One region of the Clostridium cellulovorans 743B genome, then DNA from elsewhere that is predicted to be linked to it. Evidence: a T-box and tRNA genes for the amino acid it is inferred to sense, from the RefSeq annotation. Region 1 holds a T-box; the other regions hold tRNA genes.
What was found. The T-box of region 1 lies ahead of CLOCEL_RS09805 (valine--tRNA ligase). A T-box ahead of a tRNA ligase gene usually reads a tRNA of that ligase, here a tRNA-Val.
Positions count from the first base shown of each region.

Region 2: it has a tRNA-Val gene. The T-box ahead of CLOCEL_RS09805 (valine--tRNA ligase) is inferred to sense a tRNA for this amino acid. The anticodon was not compared.
Region 3: it has a tRNA-Val gene. The T-box ahead of CLOCEL_RS09805 (valine--tRNA ligase) is inferred to sense a tRNA for this amino acid. The anticodon was not compared.

Region 1 covers NC_014393.1:2,339,237-2,345,495, reverse strand. The annotation lists gene CLOCEL_RS09810 (bifunctional folylpolyglutamate synthase/dihydrofolate synthase) at 1-221, opposite strand, end outside; gene CLOCEL_RS09805 (valine--tRNA ligase) at 440-3,082, opposite strand; T-box leader at 3,229-3,443, opposite strand; gene CLOCEL_RS09800 (2-hydroxyacyl-CoA dehydratase) at 3,506-6,259, opposite strand, start outside.
Region 2 covers NC_014393.1:3,734,998-3,741,256, reverse strand. The annotation lists gene spoIID (stage II sporulation protein D) at 1-24, shown strand, start outside; gene CLOCEL_RS15255 (peptidoglycan DD-metalloendopeptidase family protein) at 497-1,210, shown strand; gene spoIIID (sporulation transcriptional regulator SpoIIID) at 1,281-1,535, shown strand; gene mreB (rod shape-determining protein) at 1,633-2,655, shown strand; gene yyaC (spore protease YyaC) at 2,880-3,407, opposite strand; tRNA gene CLOCEL_RS15235 (tRNA-Val) at 3,702-3,777, shown strand; tRNA gene CLOCEL_RS15230 (tRNA-Thr) at 3,785-3,860, shown strand; tRNA gene CLOCEL_RS15225 (tRNA-Tyr) at 3,864-3,948, shown strand; SAM riboswitch class I at 4,099-4,198, shown strand; gene metK (methionine adenosyltransferase) at 4,275-5,450, shown strand; gene recD2 (SF1B family DNA helicase RecD2) at 5,876-6,259, shown strand, end outside.
Region 3 covers NC_014393.1:5,222,782-5,229,040, reverse strand. The annotation lists gene CLOCEL_RS21750 (BaiN/RdsA family NAD(P)/FAD-dependent oxidoreductase) at 1-784, opposite strand, end outside; gene CLOCEL_RS21745 (CoA-binding protein) at 1,115-1,513, shown strand; gene CLOCEL_RS21740 (pyruvate, water dikinase regulatory protein) at 1,583-2,386, shown strand; tRNA gene CLOCEL_RS21735 (tRNA-Glu) at 2,610-2,684, shown strand; tRNA gene CLOCEL_RS21730 (tRNA-Val) at 2,689-2,764, shown strand; tRNA gene CLOCEL_RS21725 (tRNA-Asp) at 2,770-2,846, shown strand; tRNA gene CLOCEL_RS21720 (tRNA-Glu) at 2,903-2,977, shown strand; tRNA gene CLOCEL_RS21715 (tRNA-Val) at 2,982-3,057, shown strand; tRNA gene CLOCEL_RS21710 (tRNA-Asp) at 3,063-3,139, shown strand; tRNA gene CLOCEL_RS21705 (tRNA-Thr) at 3,149-3,224, shown strand; gene CLOCEL_RS21700 (hypothetical protein) at 3,411-3,749, opposite strand; gene CLOCEL_RS21695 (ATP-binding protein) at 3,801-4,784, opposite strand; gene CLOCEL_RS21690 (DnaD domain protein) at 4,784-5,767, opposite strand; gene CLOCEL_RS21685 (competence/damage-inducible protein A) at 6,240-6,259, shown strand, end outside.

The DNA.
Region 1 (6,259 bases):
GGCGAAGTGTACATTCCTACCTTGTAGCCTGACGCAACTAAAATATTAGTTATCATGGCAGTAGTAGAACCTTTGCCATTTGTTCCTGCAATATGAATTGCTTTAATATTTTTATGAGGATTTCCAAGCAATTCTAGTAATCTTTCAACTCTTGAAAGTCCTAAATTAACCACAAACTTAGCAGTATTATGAATATAGTCCATTGTTTCTTGATAATTCATTGGTTCTTCACCTTCACTTTTTTTATATCATATATAAGTTCCAATAGTATTTCTACATCAAATCTATATACAGTTGATAAAAGAATGTAGATTTTTAATCGGAACATATACTATGAAATTTATATTTTCCTCTTTAAAATTTTGCATCTTCTTATATTATATTGCTTTCAAATATCAAATTAGACACATATAAACTATGTGTCTAATTATTTATGCTTCTATTTTAAAGCTGCAATTCTATCAAGAACTGCTTTATGCATTTCTTTATACTTTTCGCCCTTTGCTTTTTCTTCTTCAACTACTTCCTGAGGCGCTTTTGATATGAATCTTTCATTTGTAAGCTTTTTTTCTACTCTATCTATTTCACCTTGAAGTTTTACAAGCTCTTTATTTAATCTTTCAAGTTCTTTATCTAAATCTATAAGATCTAATAGTGGCATGTATAATTCTGCACCTTTAGTAACTGCTGAAACAGCTTTTTCTGGAGCAGCATCTTTTGAATCGATAAATTCAACTTCACTTGCTGAAGCAAGTTTTTCAAAGTAGATTCTACCTTCCTCAAATGCATCTCTTCCTTCGCTTGCAAAAATTACAACCTTTGCTCTTCTTGAAGGAGCAACATTCATCTCTGCTCTTACGTTTCTAAGAGCTTTTATTGCCTCTATTATATAATTCATCTTTGTTTCAATTTCTTTTGAATATAAGCTTTCATCGTATTCTGGCCATTTAGATATAGTTATTGATTTATATTCTGGCTCTAAGTGAAGATATATTTCTTCAGTTATATAAGGCATTATTGGATGTAGAAGTTGTAATCCTCCAATTAACACTTTTCTTAGTACGTTGTAAACTACGCCCTTAGCTTCTTCATCCTCACTCCATAATACTGGCTTTGTAAGTTCTATATACCAATCACAGAATTCTGTCCACATAAAGTCATAAATCTTTTGTCCAGCGATTCCAAGTTCGTATTTATCTATATTTTCAGTTACTTCCTTAACTAATGTGTTAAATCTTGAAAGTATCCATTTATCTGCTACAGAATATTTTGTGCTATCCTTGTATTTGTTTACAAGATCCATATCTAAATTCATCATTACGAATCTAGAAGCATTCCAAATCTTGTTAGCAAAGTTTCTTGCAGATTCAACTTTATCCATCTTGAATCTAATGTCATTTCCAGGTGAGTTTCCAGTAATAAGCATAAACCTTAAAGCATCAGCACCGTAAGTGTCTATAACTTCTAATGGATCAACACCATTTCCTAAAGATTTTGACATCTTTCTTCCATCTTCTGCACGAACTAGACCGTGTATTAATACAGTATGGAATGGAGTTTCATCCATATTATGAATACCTGAGAATATCATTCTTGCAACCCAGAAGAAAATTATATCGTAACCAGTTACTAATACATCTGTTGGATAGTAATATTCTAAATCTTCTGTTTTATCTGGCCATCCTAAAGTTGAGAAAGGCCATAAAGCTGATGAGAACCAAGTATCTAAAACATCTTCATCTTGTCTTAAATTACTGCTTTGGCATTTTGTACAATGAGTTGGTGCCTCAACACTGCAGGTAATTTCCCCACAATCTTGACAGTACCAAACTGGAATTCTGTGTCCCCACCAAAGCTGTCTTGAAATACACCAATCTTGGATATTTTCCATCCAATTATAGTATATCTTATCGAATCTTTCAGGAACAAATTTTGTTTTTCCTCCTCTTACAGCATCAAGAGCAGGTTTTGCTAAAGATTCCATCTTAACATACCATTGTTTTGAGATCATCGGCTCTATTACGTCACTACATCTATCGTGAATACTTACATTATGAGTATGTGGTTTTATCTTAACAAGTAAATTTTGCTCTTCTAAATCCTTTACCATAGCTTTTCTAGCTTCATATCTATCTAATCCAGAATATTTACCATAACCTTCAGAAATAGTACCATTCTTATTCATTACAATAATTTCTGGAAGTTTGTGTCTTAATCCAACTTGATAGTCATTTGGGTCGTGAGCTGGAGTTATTTTAACACAACCAGTTCCAAAGTCCTTCTCAACATAATCATCTGCTATTACAGGAATTTCTCTACCCACTAATGGTAATATCAGTATTTTTCCAACAAGATGCGAATATCTTTCGTCCTTTGGATTAACTGCAACAGCAGTATCTCCAAGTAAAGTTTCTGGTCTTGTTGTAGCTATCTCTACAAATTCATCAGAATCTTTTACAGGATATTTTATATGCCAGAAGTTACCTTCTTTTTCTTCATAGATGATTTCCGCATCAGATATAGCAGTTTGACACTTAGGACACCAGTTAGTTATTCTATTTCCTTGATATATTAAGCCTTCTTCATATAACTTAACGAAAACAGTTCTTACTGCTTTGTTTAAGTTTTCATCCATTGTGAAAGCTTCTCTTGTGAAGTCAGCAGATACACCAACCTTTTTTAACTGAGTTTTAATTCTTTCTCTATAAGTATCAGACCATTCCCAAACCTTTTCTAAGAAAGCTTCTCTACCCATTTCTTTTTTCTTAAGACCTTGCTTTAGAAGTTCAGTTTCAACTCTAACTTCTGTAGCAATACTTGCATGGTCTTCACCAGGAAGCCATAATGTAGAAAAACCTTGCATTCTCTTTGTTCTGATTAGAACGTCTTGAAGTGTATTGTCCAATGCATGACCTAAATGTAAATGTCCAGTTATATTTGGTGGTGGCATCATAATTGTAAATGGTTTTTTATTTTTATCTACCTTTGGGGTAAAGAATTTTTCTTCTTCCCACCATTTATATAGTCTATCTTCGAACTCTTTCGGATCATATGTCGTACTTAATAATTTTTTTTCATCCATTCTTTCTTCCTCCTTTTATCTTACACTATAGGGTTATGTACTTTCATTGAAATAATAAATTAAATATATCACCAATACTTTTTGTAAAAGCAAAAGAATACACTCTTAGTTTAGGGTTACTTTGAACAAAAAAAGCGATGTCAATCCCAAAGGACGACATCGCGCGTTACCACCTTAGTTCCAAAAAGTTTACACTCTTTAGCTCTTATATCTTTAACGGTTTTTCCGTTTTTAACTACTCTAATTTCGCTAAAAATGCTCAAAAGCTACCTTCAAAATCACTACTTTGGAAGATCTTTCAGCCGATGAATCTTCCTCTCTTAAAAGGTTAATCTTTACTCCTCTTTTTCCTCGCATTGGTATTAAATTATATAAATATTATAGCAATAGTTATCCATATGTCAATAAATATTTTAAAAAACCTTATTCTGACTTTAATTCTGAAGCAATTTCTTGTTCAACACCTTTATGGTGATGGACATTTTTATCACTATTAAGCTCTAGGTTTTTGAAGGCAGTAGCCAACATTAATTTAATTCTATTAAGTTGATTTACCTCACTAGCACCTGGGTCATAATCTATAGGCGCTATATTAGAATAAGGATATCGTCTTCTTAGTTCTTTTATTACTCCTTTTCCTGTTACATGGTTTGGTAAACAAGCAAATGGCTGCATACAAATTATATTATTTACACCCATCTCTAAAAGTTCTACCATTTCACCAGTTAAGAACCAACCTTCTCCAGTTTGATTTCCTATGGAAATAATATCTGAAGCTCCGGCTGCCACTTCATGAATTTTCTCAACACCATGGAATCTCTTACTTTCTCTTAAAGCTTTATCCATCGTCTTCTGATAAAATTCTATAACTTTAACTGCTAAATCTGATGTTAACTTTGACATATAACTGAAACCTAAATTCTCATGTTTAAAAGTTGAATCAAAGAAGGAATAAAGCATAAAGCCCATTAAGTCTGGCACAACTGCTTCTGCCCCTTCATTTTCTATTATCTCAATGACGTTGTTATTAGCTGTAGGATGGAACTTTACTAAGATTTCTCCTACTAAACCAACTCTAGGTTTTATAATATTATTTATAGGAAGTTCATCAAATTCATTGATTATATCTACGATATTCTTCTTGAATTCTTTTCTACTTCCATTCATAACATTTTTCTTGGCTATTTCCTGCCACTTTTCATGAAGGGCATTAGCTGAGCCTTTTTCTTTTTCATAAGGTCTCACTCTATATACCACTCTCATGAATAAATCTCCATATATTAAAGCTAACATCGCTTTATTTAGCAACGGTAAAGTTATTTTGAAACCTGGATTCTTTTCTATTCCTTGAGCACTTAATGAAAGTACAGGAACATTTTCAAAACCAGCATCTTTTAGAGCTTTTCTAAGGAATGCTATATAATTTGTTGCTCTACAGCCACCACCAGTTTGAGACATAATTACAGTTGTATTGTTTACATCATATTCTCCTGATTGTAAAGCTTCTATCAGTTGTCCAACAACTATAATAGCTGGGTAACAAGCATCATTATTTACATACTTAAGTCCTACATCCACAGCACTCTTATCTACAGCAGGTAAAAGCTTAAGTTTATATCCGCTAGATCTAAATGCTGCTTCAATTAATTCAAAGTGAATTGGAGACATTTGAGGACATAATATCGTATGATTTTTCTTCATTTCCTTTGTGAACACTATTCTCTCTTTTGTTTGAAGCTTAGTAATCGGTCTAAAAACCATAGTGCTTCTTTCTTTCATTGCTGCTTTTAGTGATCGGATTCTTATTCTTACAGCTCCAAGATTACTTCCCTCGTCAATTTTAATCAATGTATAAATCTTACCACTTTGTTCTAATATTTCTTGAACTTGATCCGTAGTTACACCATCAAGACCACAGCCGAAAGAGTTTAATTGAATAAGCTCAAGGTTAGAATTTTTTGCTACATAAGTTGCTGCTGCATATAATCGTGTATGATAATTCCATTGGTCTACAACCCTTAATGGTCTTTCAATTTCTGCAAGATCTGAAACACTATCTTCTGTTAGAACTGCTAATCCTTCTTGTATTATTATATTAGCAATTCCATGGTTGATTTCTGGATCACTGTGATATGGTCTACCAGCAAGAACAACGCCCTTTTTGCCAGTCTTCTCAAGTTCATCAATAATCTCTTTGCCTTTATTCTTTATATCCTGCTTATATGCTTCATTCTCAGCATAAGCTAAATCTAATGCTTCATTGATTTCTTCTTTACTTATATTAAACATCGAGAATTCTTCAAAAAGATTTTTGGCTACAGATTCTCTATGATTTAAATTAAGGAAAGGATTTTTATATATTAACTCACCAGATCTCATCTCATCAATATTATTTTTAATTACCTCTGGATATGAGGTAACAATTGGGCAATTATAATGATTATTAGCTTCCTTAAATTCTTTAATCTCATAACTCACCGATGGATAGAATATAAATTTTAATCCTTTTTTGATTAGACTCATTATATGCCCATGAGTAAGCTTTGCTGGATAACAAGCTGACTCAGATGGGATTGTTTCTATACCCATCTCGTATACTTCTTTTGTAGATGTAGGTGATAAAACAACTCTAAAGCCTAGTTTTGTTAAAAATGTATGCCAGAATGGATAATTCTCATACATATTTAGAACTCTTGGAATTCCTACTTCGCCTCTAGGTGCTTCTTCTATTTTAAGAGATTTATATCTGAAGGTTCTATTATATTTATAGTCATAAAGATTTAAAGAGGATTTCTTTGAAACAGGAAGTCCTGCTCCCCTTTCACACCTATTTCCTGTAATATAACTTCTGCCATCAGAAAATTTTGTTACTGTCAACATACAATTATTATTACATAATCCACAATGTCTGTGTTCTTTTTCACTAGAAAAAGTTTCTAATTGTTCTTTAGATAATAACGTAGAAATTTCATTTTCCTGATATTTATCTAAGGCTATTAAGGCTGCACCATACGCTCCCATAATACCAGATATATTAGGTCTTATTACTTCCCTACCTAGAGTTAATTCAAGTGCTCTAAGTACTGCCTCATTGTAGAAGGTTCCACCTTGAACAACAATTTTTTTCCCTAGTTCGTCAATTCTTCTAACTTTAATAACCTTAAATAATGCATTTTT
Region 2 (6,259 bases), 1.4 Mb from region 1:
GAAAATAAATACATAGGTATATAAAATCCTTTGTTAAAAAAGTTATTATGAAGTTAAGTTATTTTAATAAGTATGTTCCAATAAAGAAACTAGTTTAATTTTAATTACGGTATAGCAATTTAATGCAGGAAGTTAAATGAAACTCATATATAAGTGGTAAATAATAAATTTAATCAGTGATCAATATGCTATTTAACTATAGTAAGTTTATAGTTAAATGGCTTTTTCTTATAGAATTTTTTTATAAAATCAATAAAGCATAAAACCAAAGGGATAAAAAAATTATAATCAACCTTAGTCTTATCAGTGGATCAAAGAATTGTTAGGCTAATTAAAACTTCATTAAAGTGAAGGATTAACATCAGATGTTTTCGGATTTGTTTAGAGCTAAATCCAAGGTGGTGTAAAATAATGTTTTTTATTGTCGTCAAAAAGTTTTATTAAAGATGATTAAAAATATAATTACAGGACAAACTGAAAACAGGAGGTGTTAATAATGGATAAAATTAAAGATCCTAATGAAAATAAACTGAAGGCATTGCTTAAAAAAGAGAGTTTCTATTTAATCCTCTTTGTGTGTATTTGCGTAATAGCTACAATAACAGGAATTGTAGTTACCAGAAATAATAGTAACAAAACTATTGAAACATCTGTAGAGGAGACTGAGGACAAAGCAGCGGCTAGTACGGCTATAAGCAATTCAACACTGGTTAAGAAATCAGCATCAGAAATAGCTGCAAATGCAAGTGAAGATAAAGTCACATTTACAAAACCTATAGATGGTAAGGTTATTATTCCTTATTTAGGGGTTGATGGAATGTATCCTACAAAGGAAGGTAGCAAAAGTACTTTAGGTGTCTACATAGAAGCAAAAGAAGAACAAAAAGTTGTATCTGCAGCAAAGGGTAAAGTTGAATATGTTGGTGAAGATGTAAAAGGAAATGGAACAATAGTAATAATTGACCACGAAAATGGATATAAAACAATATATGGAAACTTATCAAAAGCTTTAGTTGAAGCAAATAGTACGGTAGAAGAAAAACAGGAAATCGGCATAACTGGAAATAGTTCTAAGTATACACATACTTTTAAGGAATTGGAACAATGTCCTACAGCACTGTATTTACAAGTGCTTAAAAAGGATTCAGAAAGCAAGTATGTTGATGTTAACCCAAAAGATTATATAAAAGACCTTGAAGTAGCAGGTTAATAAATAATATTCGTTAAGCCATTTTCAAGGTGAAAGTGGCTTAACAAAAGACTAATAGGAGGGCTTAAAGGTGAAAGATTATATAGAAGATAGAGTATTAGATGTTGCTAAATACATTATTACTTCGAAAGCTACGATAAGAAAAACTGCTAAGGTATTTGGGGTAAGTAAAAGTACTATACATAAAGATATGACTGAGAGATTACCTCAAATTAATCCTCAAATAGCTGAAGAAGCAAAAATTATATTAGATTTAAATAAATCTGAACGACATATTAGAGGCGGAAAGGCAACTAAATTAAAATATAAAGCTATTGAAGGTTAAGCTTTTTCTTATTATAATTAGAAAGAAAGCTTTGTAAAAATTTGATGAAATATTAAGTATAAGTTTTCTTTAAAATATAATAGGTAGGAGTGGTTTTATGTTCTTTAAGGTCGGTACAGACCTAGGAATTGATTTAGGGACAGCAACAGTTTTGGTATATATGAAAGGAAAAGGAGTAATACTTAAAGAACCATCAGTAGTAGCTGTAAATAAAACGACTAGACAAGTTTTGGCAGTTGGTGAAGAGGCTAGACAAATGATTGGAAGAACACCAGGGAATATTGTAGCAATACGTCCATTAAGAGATGGTGTTATTTCAGACTACGACATTACGGAAGTTATGTTAAAGGCCTTCATGAAAAAAGCAATTGGTAAAAGAAGGATTTCTACACCTAGAGTAGTTATATGTATCCCTTGCGAAGCTACAGAGGTTGAAAAAAGAGCGGTTAAAGACGCAGCGACTAATGCGGGAGCTAAGAAAGTAAAGCTTATTGAAGAGCCACTTGCAGCAGCCATTGGCGCAGGGATAGATATAACTAATGCTAGTGGAACTATGGTTATAGATATTGGTGGTGGAACTACTGATATTGCAGTCATTTCTTTAGGTGGAATGGTTGTAAGAAAGTCTATAAAAGTAGCTGGTGATACTTTTGATGAAGCAATTATAAAGTATGTAAGAAAAAAGCATAAGCTAATGATTGGTGAGAGAACAGCAGAAAATCTAAAGATAAATGTAGGATCAGCTTATAAAAAAGATGTTGAAAATACTATGGAGATAAAAGGTAGAGACCTTATAACAGGGTTGCCAAAGAATATTGTAGTAACCTCTGAGGAGATGAGAGAAGCACTTTCAGAGTCAGTAATGGCTATTGCTGATTGCGCTCATGCTGTTTTAGAAAGAACACCACCAGAACTTGCATCTGATATTGCAGAACAAGGTATTTATATGACTGGTGGAGGCGCGTTACTTAACGGGCTTGATAAATTAGTTGAAAAGGTTACTAAAGTACCTGTATATGTTGCAGAAGATGCAATCTCTTGTGTTGCATTGGGAACTGGTGAGGTGCTAAAATATATTGAAAAATTAGATAGTACAGGCAGTGATATTGCTATAAAATAAAAAAGGCTATTACATAATGGAGTTTTTCATTATGTAATAGCTTGTTTTATTAATATATATGTTCCCAAAATGGTAGTTCATAACTTATAATAATTGCTTAATGTTAAATGAAGCTTTAGACATAGTTTTATTTTTGGAACTTATATGATTAAAAAAGCAAATAATTATAAAAATATGTTATAGAAGAGACGAGAAATATTTTGTTTCAAAATGTTAATATCTTATTACAGTTTTTTATATAAACTATAAGCATAAATAAGAGTATCTGTAATGACTTCAGCCATATCCATTATTAAGTCTAATCTAATATTTCTATTAGTGAATAATTCGTTATTATCGCAGCTATCAACTATACCTATTATGGATATATCACCAACATCGGGCAAAGTCTTGCCGACACCTTTCCCAGGATGTATAGGGAATGGTCGTATTTGAATTTCTCCTATGTTATCACTACTACCTAAACAAGCATCTATTCCTATAACTGAAGCTTTAGGATGAAGACATTTTATCCTTTTAACACTTTCTTCTAAGTTAAGGGCGTGTATAGGATTCTTTATGGTGCCATAAACTGGCAGGGGGAATAGCTTTTTCTTTAATAAAGTACCTACCAATGGACCAAGACAATCCCCTATACACCTATCAGTGCCAATACAGATGATAATAGTATCATTAGTTATTAGGTCTTTTAAAAAATCTCCGAGTTCACAATATGCACTTTGGTTTAAATAATTAGCTCTAGCTTTTTTCACCTATAACACCCCCATTAACATATATATGTTGGTAAGAATGTTAATATTAGAATTGTGCAAAAATAAAATCATTGTATTAGTGAAAAACGTAAAAAACTATAAAAAAAATAAAGGGAAAAGTATTATAAAAATATGTAAGTTAGTGTCTAAAAATAAGAAAAACATAGTAAATGGTAGATATATTAATGTAAAAAGGTTAAATGGGTGTTTTTCGGCTTGATAAAGTTTCTTAACCAATGTATACTATCTTATGTTGGCACGAGAGTGCAGACGAAATGGTGTAAGAGTATAAATGGGAGCATAGCTCAGCTGGGAGAGCATCTGCCTTACAAGCAGAGGGTCACAGGTTCGATCCCTGTTGTTCCCACCATTAATACGCTGGCATGGCTCAATTGGTAGAGCAGCTGACTTGTAATCAGCAGGTTACGGGTTCAAGTCCTGTTGCCAGCACCACACGGAGGATTTCCCGAGCGGCCAAAGGGGGCAGACTGTAAATCTGTTGTCTCTGACTTCGATGGTTCGAATCCATCATCCTCCACCAAAAAAGATGCTAATTTGTTAGTATCTTTTTTTATTGTATGAAAAAATTACCTGTATTTTAAAAAAATACATTAAATTGTTTGTTTTAATAAATATTGACAAATATCTATTCGATATGATAGAATCGTAATTGTTGAAAATAAAATAAAAGTACTTATCAAGAGAGGTGGAGGGAAAAGGCCCGATGAAACCCGGCAACCAGTGAAATCACTAAGGTGCCAATTCCTGCGATTTAATTTGCAAGATAAGGGGAAATGTAATTATTACCTCTTCTTACGAAGAGTTTTTTTTATATATTATATAGATTAAAAATTAGGAGGTTATACTATGAGAAGATTATTTACTTCTGAGTCTGTTACTGAAGGACATCCAGATAAAATGTGTGATCAGATATCCGATGCAGTGCTTGATGCTATATTAGAAAAAGACCCTAAGGCAAGAGTTGCTTGTGAAACTGCAACTACTACAGGAATGGTTATGGTTATGGGGGAAATTACAACTTCATGCTATGTTGATATTCCTAAGCTTGTAAGAGAAACTGTAAGAGAAATTGGATACACTAGAGCAAAATATGGTTTTGATTGTGAAACTTGTTCTGTTCTTACATCTATAGATGAACAATCAGCAGACATTGCTATGGGTGTTGATGAAGCGTTAGAAATTAGAGGAACTAGTGTTGATGAAATAGAATCTGTAGGAGCAGGAGATCAAGGAATGATGTTTGGTTTTGCTACTACTGAAACTCCAGAATATATGCCTATGCCAATTGCTATGGCTCACAGATTATCAAGAAGATTAACAGAAGTTAGAAAAGAAGGAATCTTGGATTACTTAAGACCAGATGGAAAAACTCAAGTTACTGTTGAGTATGAAGACAATAAACCAGTAAGAATTGATGCTATTGTTATTTCAACACAACACGGTCCTGAAGTTACTCAAGAGCAAATAAGAACAGATTTAATGAAACATGTTATAAAAGCTGTAGTTCCAGAAAATCTTTTAGATGATCAAACTAAGTATTACATTAACCCAACAGGAAAGTTTGTTATTGGTGGGCCACAAGGGGATACAGGCCTTACAGGAAGAAAGATAATAGTTGATACTTATGGTGGTTATGGAAGACACGGTGGTGGTGCTTTCTCTGGAAAGGATCCAACTAAGGTTGACAGATCAGCTGCTTATGCTGCAAGATGGGTTGCTAAGAATTTAGTAGCAGCAGGGGTGGCAGAAAAGTTAGAAATTGAAGTTGCTTATGCAATTGGAGTTGCACATCCAGTATCTATCGAAGTTGATACTTTTGGAACAGGAAAAATTTCAGATGATAAAATTGTTAAAATAATAGGTAAAGTATTTGATTTAAGACCAGGTGCTATCATAAAACAATTAGATTTAAGAAGACCAATTTATAAGCAAACAGCTGCTTATGGACATTTCGGAAGAACAGATTTAAATCTTCCATGGGAACAATTAAACAAAGTTGAAGAGATAAAAGCATTATTATAAAATAAATAAAAAATCAAAGCTAGCAAGGTGGAAATTTCCTCTTGCTAGCCTTATTTTTTATGTGGAAAATTGGAATTATCAGCATCTAATAAAGCTATGGTGTATTAAAAAAAGATTAGTTTAGATTGAGTATGTAAAAAGCATCAAGGGTAGAAGGTTAAAGATGGAATTCTTCAAAGATTTTAAAATTAAATTTGAGGAACTATAAATAATTGGTAGAGGCTCAAATATGAACTCTTTAAATAGATAAGTATAGTTGTGGTATAATTATAAATATGATCAGGTTATTAAACAGAGTGTATATGTTGCATCTTAGCATACTTATTTGAATAAATAAGTTTGTATGTAGTATTGGAAATTAACAAACTGCTAAATGAGAGGTGCTTGATGTTACATATGGGACAAAATGAGCTAAGGTGAGTGAAATGATAGAAATTCAAGGTACTGTTGAAGCTATTGTCTTTCAAAATGAAGATAATGGATATGTAGTTGCAACAATTAAATATGACGATAATAAAGCTACGATTGTAGGGGTTATACCTTATATAGTAGAAGGTCAAACCTTAAAGCTTAAAGGTCAATGGATTAATCATAAGAAATTTGGACAGCAGTTTAAGGTTGAGGAATGTGAAGAGGTATTACCGGATTCTGTTATTGGTATTGAACGATATCTTTCTTCAGGAGTAGTTCAAGGAATAGGACCAGTGACAGCGAGAAAAATAGTTCAGCATTTTGGAAATGATGCTTTGAGAATTATGGAAGAAGATATTGAACGGCTTAAAGAAATTGAAGGAATAGGCGCAAAGAAA
Region 3 (6,259 bases), 2.4 Mb from region 1:
CAATTTTACAGTGTTTTTTTTCTGATATAGCAAAAGATGCAATTCTACTAATCTGTAATACAGGCGGACCAGATATACCGTAGTCTGTAAATAGGATTTCACCAAATTCTTTTCGTTTAAACGCACTATCAACAAAGATATCCACAGAACCTTCAAATTTTATTCCTGAAAGAGCTTTTAAATGTGGATAACTCAATTTAAGTTGCACGATCGCTGGTTGAAGATTTGTTACTTTATGCCCTAAGGAAGTTGCTAAGGAATAGCCTATACCAATAGATCCGGTTTTTTGAAGCGTTTTTCCACCACAAGCAAGTATAACTTTTTTGGCTGTGTATATGTTACCTGATTTTGTTGATAAGTTAAAATTATTTTTAACTTTTTTGATGCTGGATATTAGAATATTGCTATAAACTGGTATATAAAGATCATCTAAAGCAAGCCTAAAAATATCCACTACCGAAGAAGCTTGAAGCGACATAGGAAATAATTTATCCCCATCAGATTCTATTATTGGTAGACCAAGGGTCGAAAAAAAGTCCAAAGTATAGTGAAGATTATATTTATTTAAAATTGAGTTAGGAAAACCTTTGTTATTACTGTGATATCTTTCAGGTGTAATATGTTTATTGCTTATATTACATCTTCCATTTCCAGTAGTCAAAATTTTTTTCCCTATTCGATCAGTACCTTCTATTATTGCTACGTCCATACCCATATTTTTAGCTGTAATAGCAGCGCAAAGGCCAGAAGCCCCACCGCCAATAATTATGATATCGTGATACAAAAAACCACCCCTTATAGCTTTATAATGGTATTTTAACCTAAATAAAGATAAGGTCAACATAATTTTGATAAATATTTATATGAACCAAGGATATAATAATATATAACTAAGGAAAAATCCTATACGAGTATTCAAAATAATGCTGTTAAGTATTACGAGTAACTAATATAAAAAAGGTAATATCTTTACTTTATGAATATTAAAATATTCGTAGTTTTTATAGTTGGAGTTCCAAAATGAATTATTATAGGAGATTATAGAATTTTAATATATAGCAAAGTTCTAGGTTAAGTTAATATACTATATCTCAAAACAAGGGGATGAATACAGATGAATATACAAGAAGATTTAGACGTATTTTTTTATTATAAGAATTGGGCTGTTGTTGGAGATGTTTTAAATCCTAATAAGTATGCAAATAAGATATATGAAAGGTTTAAAGCTAGAGGGTATACTGTTTTTGGTGTTAATCCAAGAGATACTAAAGGGACTATATATAATAATTTATCAAGTATAGATGACAAAATAGAAGTAATAGATTTATGTATAAATTCGATTCAGGGATTAGAAATCATTAAGGAAGCTAAGTTATTAGGAATAAATAAAGTGTTAATACAACCAGGAGCGGCTAGTGGTGATATATTGGAATTTTGTAGGAACAATGGTATCATAGCAATAGAGGGGTGTGCACTTGTATATTTCTCAAATAGCGCAACTTTAAGGGTTTGATTCACTATTTTAAATTTATATGTAACGGCAATTTGAAACACTTATGATTTAGAAAGCGGGGGAGATTTTATGTTTACGATTTATGCAGTATCAGATTCCATTGGAGAAACAGCTGAGCAAGTAGCTAAGGCAACGGCATGTCAATTTAAGGAGGAAGTAGATGTAATAAGAGTTCCTTATCTTAAAAAGGTTGAAGATCTAAAAGATTTTTTTAACAAAATTCAGGATAAAGATAAATGTCTTATAATATCTACAATTGTACAAGTTGATGTAAGTGAATTTCTTATACAACGGTGTTCTGAAATGGGAATAAAAATAACAAATATTTTAGGACCGTCTATAAGTATGATTTCAAGGGCTTTAAATATGATGCCGGAATATACTCCAGGTGCAGTATGGCAAATGGATGAAGAATATAATAAAAGAATTGAGGCTATGGAATTTGCCATGAAATATGATGATTCTAGAGATGATTCTGGAATAAAGTTTGCAGATGTCGTTCTTGTAGGTTTATCTAGAACATCAAAGACGCCTTTATGTATGTACCTTGCTAATAAGGGGATAAAAGCTTTAAATGTACCACTTATGCCAGAAGTCCCTATACCACAAGAGTTATTTGAAATTGATAAAAAGAAGATAATAGGGTTAACCATAGATCCGCTCCATCTTATTGATATAAGAAAGCATAGGTTAGATAAGTTTGCAAATTTATCTGCAGATGTAAAATATGCTAATGCAGAAAGAATATTAGAGGAGTTTGATTTCTCAGATAAGGTTATGAGAAAGGTAGGGTGTAAAGTAATCGACGTTACTACTAGAGCAATTGAAGATACAGCTTTAATTATTATGGAAACCTTAGGTTATAAAAAATAAAAATAGTTGAAGAAAACTGCTAGAAAACTTCAGTTTTCTTCATTTTTTTCGAGTAAAAAACTAATATTAAAAAAAATAAAAAAATTTTTGAAAAACATGTTGACACTTAATGAATCCTCGTGTAATATATTAAATGTGCTCAGCGACGAGTACAAAATAAAAAATAAATTCTCCATGGGAGAAAAAAGAACTTATTACATCGCTAAGTCTGGATGTGTATTACGGCCCCTTGGTCAAGCGGTTAAGACACCACCCTTTCACGGTGGTAACAGGAGTTCGATTCTCCTAGGGGTCACCATTATGGGAGCATAGCTCAGCCGGGAGAGCATCTGCCTTACAAGCAGAGGGTCACAGGTTCGATCCCTGTTGTTCCCACCATATATGGCTCAGTAGCTCAGTTGGTTAGAGTGCCAGCCTGTCACGCTGGAAGTCGAGGGTTCGAGCCCCTTCTGAGTCGCCATTTTCATAATGATGAAAATGTGAAAAATTTAATAAAAGAATAAATGGTTACAATAAGGCCCCTTGGTCAAGCGGTCAAGACACCACCCTTTCACGGTGGTAACAGGAGTTCGATTCTCCTAGGGGTCACCATTATGGGAGCATAGCTCAGCCGGGAGAGCATCTGCCTTACAAGCAGAGGGTCACAGGTTCGATCCCTGTTGTTCCCACCATATATGGCTCAGTAGCTCAGTTGGTTAGAGTGCCAGCCTGTCACGCTGGAAGTCGAGGGTTCGAGCCCCTTCTGAGTCGCCATTTATTTTTGCTGGCATGGCTCAATTGGTAGAGCAGCTGACTTGTAATCAGCAGGTTACGGGTTCAAGTCCTGTTGCCAGCACCAAAACCTTGAATATGTTTCAAGGTTTTTTTATTGTGTAAAAACTTAATTTTCTCATAAATAATTTCAATAGTAATTTTTTAGTTAGTAATAGAGTGTTTGTTTCTTTAAGCAATAGTACAAATGTAGATTAATATAATTAGAACAAAAGACATCTCCAAATGAGATGTCTTTTAACCTATAATTGACCTATAAAATATATTTTATAATGGCTCTATAGTATATAGTTGGTTTTTCACGTATAAGTATTGCTATGGCTTTTTTTTCATCATTATGCTTCAAAGAAAATGTTCTGAATCTTATATCTTCAGTAACACCTATCTCTTCTTCTATATTGTCAATTTGATTTTTATCAGTTTGTACTATATATGTTAATCCATTATACTTAATCTCAATTGGTATACAAGGCAAATGAATTATTTCGTTGGGCGGATAATCTAATTGTATGCTATTAAGTTGCCGTGGACAATCAGTTAAGGTTAATAGTAATAAATAAAAGAAAAATAGAACAGTAATCTTCTTTTTCACTTGTAGACCTCTCATATATGACAAAGTTATATAGGTTCTGGCAATTAAAAGTTAATTTATTCTACCAAGGTTTTTTGCTATTCTTAAATCTTCTCCATAGAATTTAAATATATTAAAGTTCCCTAAAAGTCTAGATGAAATTCTTTCTGTATAATTTTTCAATATATCTTCAGGAGAAAGATTTGTTGATATAAGCATTTTATTTCTTTTTAATAATTTTTTATTTAATAAATTAAATAATTCGGAACGAGAGAAATCTGTTTTCTGCTCTGTTCCTAGGTCATCTATTATAAGTAAATCACATTCAATAAGTAGTTTTTCTAAATCTTTATTTCCCTCTATTACTATTTCTCTTAAGTTTTTAATAAGCTCATCAGCTGTCCTATATACAACTAGAAATCCGCAATCTAAAAGTTCTTTTGCTATACAATTTGACATGAAAGTTTTTCCTGTTCCGCTATCCCCATAAAATAAAAGATTTTCATTACTATTTTTAAAGTTCTTTACATAAGAAGAACAAGAAGTCCAAATTTTTTCAATGTTCTTTCTGGGAGATACGGGAACATTATCACTTTTATGATTTGAAAAAAGATTTATGTTAAAGTTATCGAAGTTATTTTCACGTAGTATATCTTTTAATTGAGAGTTTTTATAGTAAACGTGGACCATGTATTTTTTATAGCAAGAACAACGAATATTATTATTTATATATCCTGTATCTTTGCAGTTATTACAAGTATACTGGGGTTCTAAGTAGTTTATAGGGTAACCTTTAGAGGTAAGTAATTCAGCTTCTTTTATTCTTAAGTCTGTAATTTTTTCTCTTATATCTTTTAGTGACTTTTCAACATTACCTTCATTTTTTAATGCGGTCATTGCTAATGATATAGAAGCTTTAGAAATTTCTTTCTCTATTTCGAATACTTCAGGAATAACCCTTTTAATTTCTTCCTTTCGGGATCTAAGTGCTTTTGTCTCATTATCCCGAAGAGTAGAATATATTTTTGAAATTTCACTTTCATAACCCTTAAACATTATTTATCCCACCCTAGTAATTTTTTTTCAAGTTCGTCAAAGTCATAGGTTCGCTGACTATAATCGCCAAAGGAACCTTGAGATCTAGTGTTTGTAGCGCGCTTTGAGTTTTTTGAAAAACTCTTTTTATCTTTGGCATCTATGTCGGCTAATGTTTTAAGATTGTCATTATTCCAACTTGTAAGTATGCCATCAATATATTTAAAATCTGCTTTGTTTATTCTTTCAAAGCAAATATCACAAGCTCTATAAATGACATCTAGAGGCATTTCATAAGAGGTCAACCATTTTTCTAGAAGTGCTTCTTGGGGTTTCATTATATCAGCATCTTTGATTCCTAAATAAGTCAAAATTTTTCGTATTCCAAGCCACTTATCTTCTCTTTGCTTTATGAAACTTTGAACATCATCAATAGTCTTTATACCAGTTTCCATCCAAGATATTGCGATTTTCTCTATATATCTATAATCTACTTTACCCTTATTAACGCAATAATTTATGAGAAGAAGAATCATTTCAGGAGTAAAGTTAAAATCTTTTTGCCAACTTAGATAAATTTCCATCTCTTTTGGTGATAATGGCCTTGCAAGAAGTTTCTGTATTTCTTCGAGCATCCCTTTGCTTGAGTTATTATTAAGCTCATTTAGTAAGTTAATAGAGTTACTCATGCTTGCTTTTGTATTTTGATTTTCAAGATCTACAAATTCTATATTGTAGTTTCCGTTATTATCTACAGGAATTAAGTTTATTGCACCTACTTCATTCCAATAGTGCCATGCATTTATCACGTCTGATTCTAAAAGTTTTAGATTAGAGGCAAGCGTTGCAGAATTAATACCTAATTCACCGCCAAGACAATATTTAAGTCCAAGAATATAGACCTTTACAAATTCACCTCGAGCATTAGCCATGTATTTATCTATAAAAGTATTGCTTATTGGTGTAAAGTTTGAAGTAGTATTTTTAAAAATAAACGTACTCATATATCCATCTCCTTTCTAAAGAGTTTCATGGTGAGACTTAGTTTTGCAATATTTCTGTAGTAAAGGCTTTATTAAACCCTTGAATTGTAAGTAGCATTCAAGGGCAAGTTTTGTATATTAATTTAAGTATATCAAAGTATAAACTTTATAACAAATACACTAGATAATTAATATAGCACAATAATTTGCAGATATAAATAGAAGTTTTAGTTTTTAAAAATTTATTAATGAACATCATGGATATAAGTTCTATTAATTATGGTAAAAATAAAGAAGTTAAGTTTATTCACTTAAATGAGTAAGAATGTTACAATTACATAAAAGACTAGTTGTTTAATTATAAACAATATTTTGTATATAAGTTGCGGTAATGTTTCTACATTAAATATATATAGTGTTTATGAAATCAATGTAGATTTTTAATTGGGACATATGTAATTTAAATAATTAAGCTATTAAAGGAGTGATAAAAATGAAAGCAGAAATCTTATG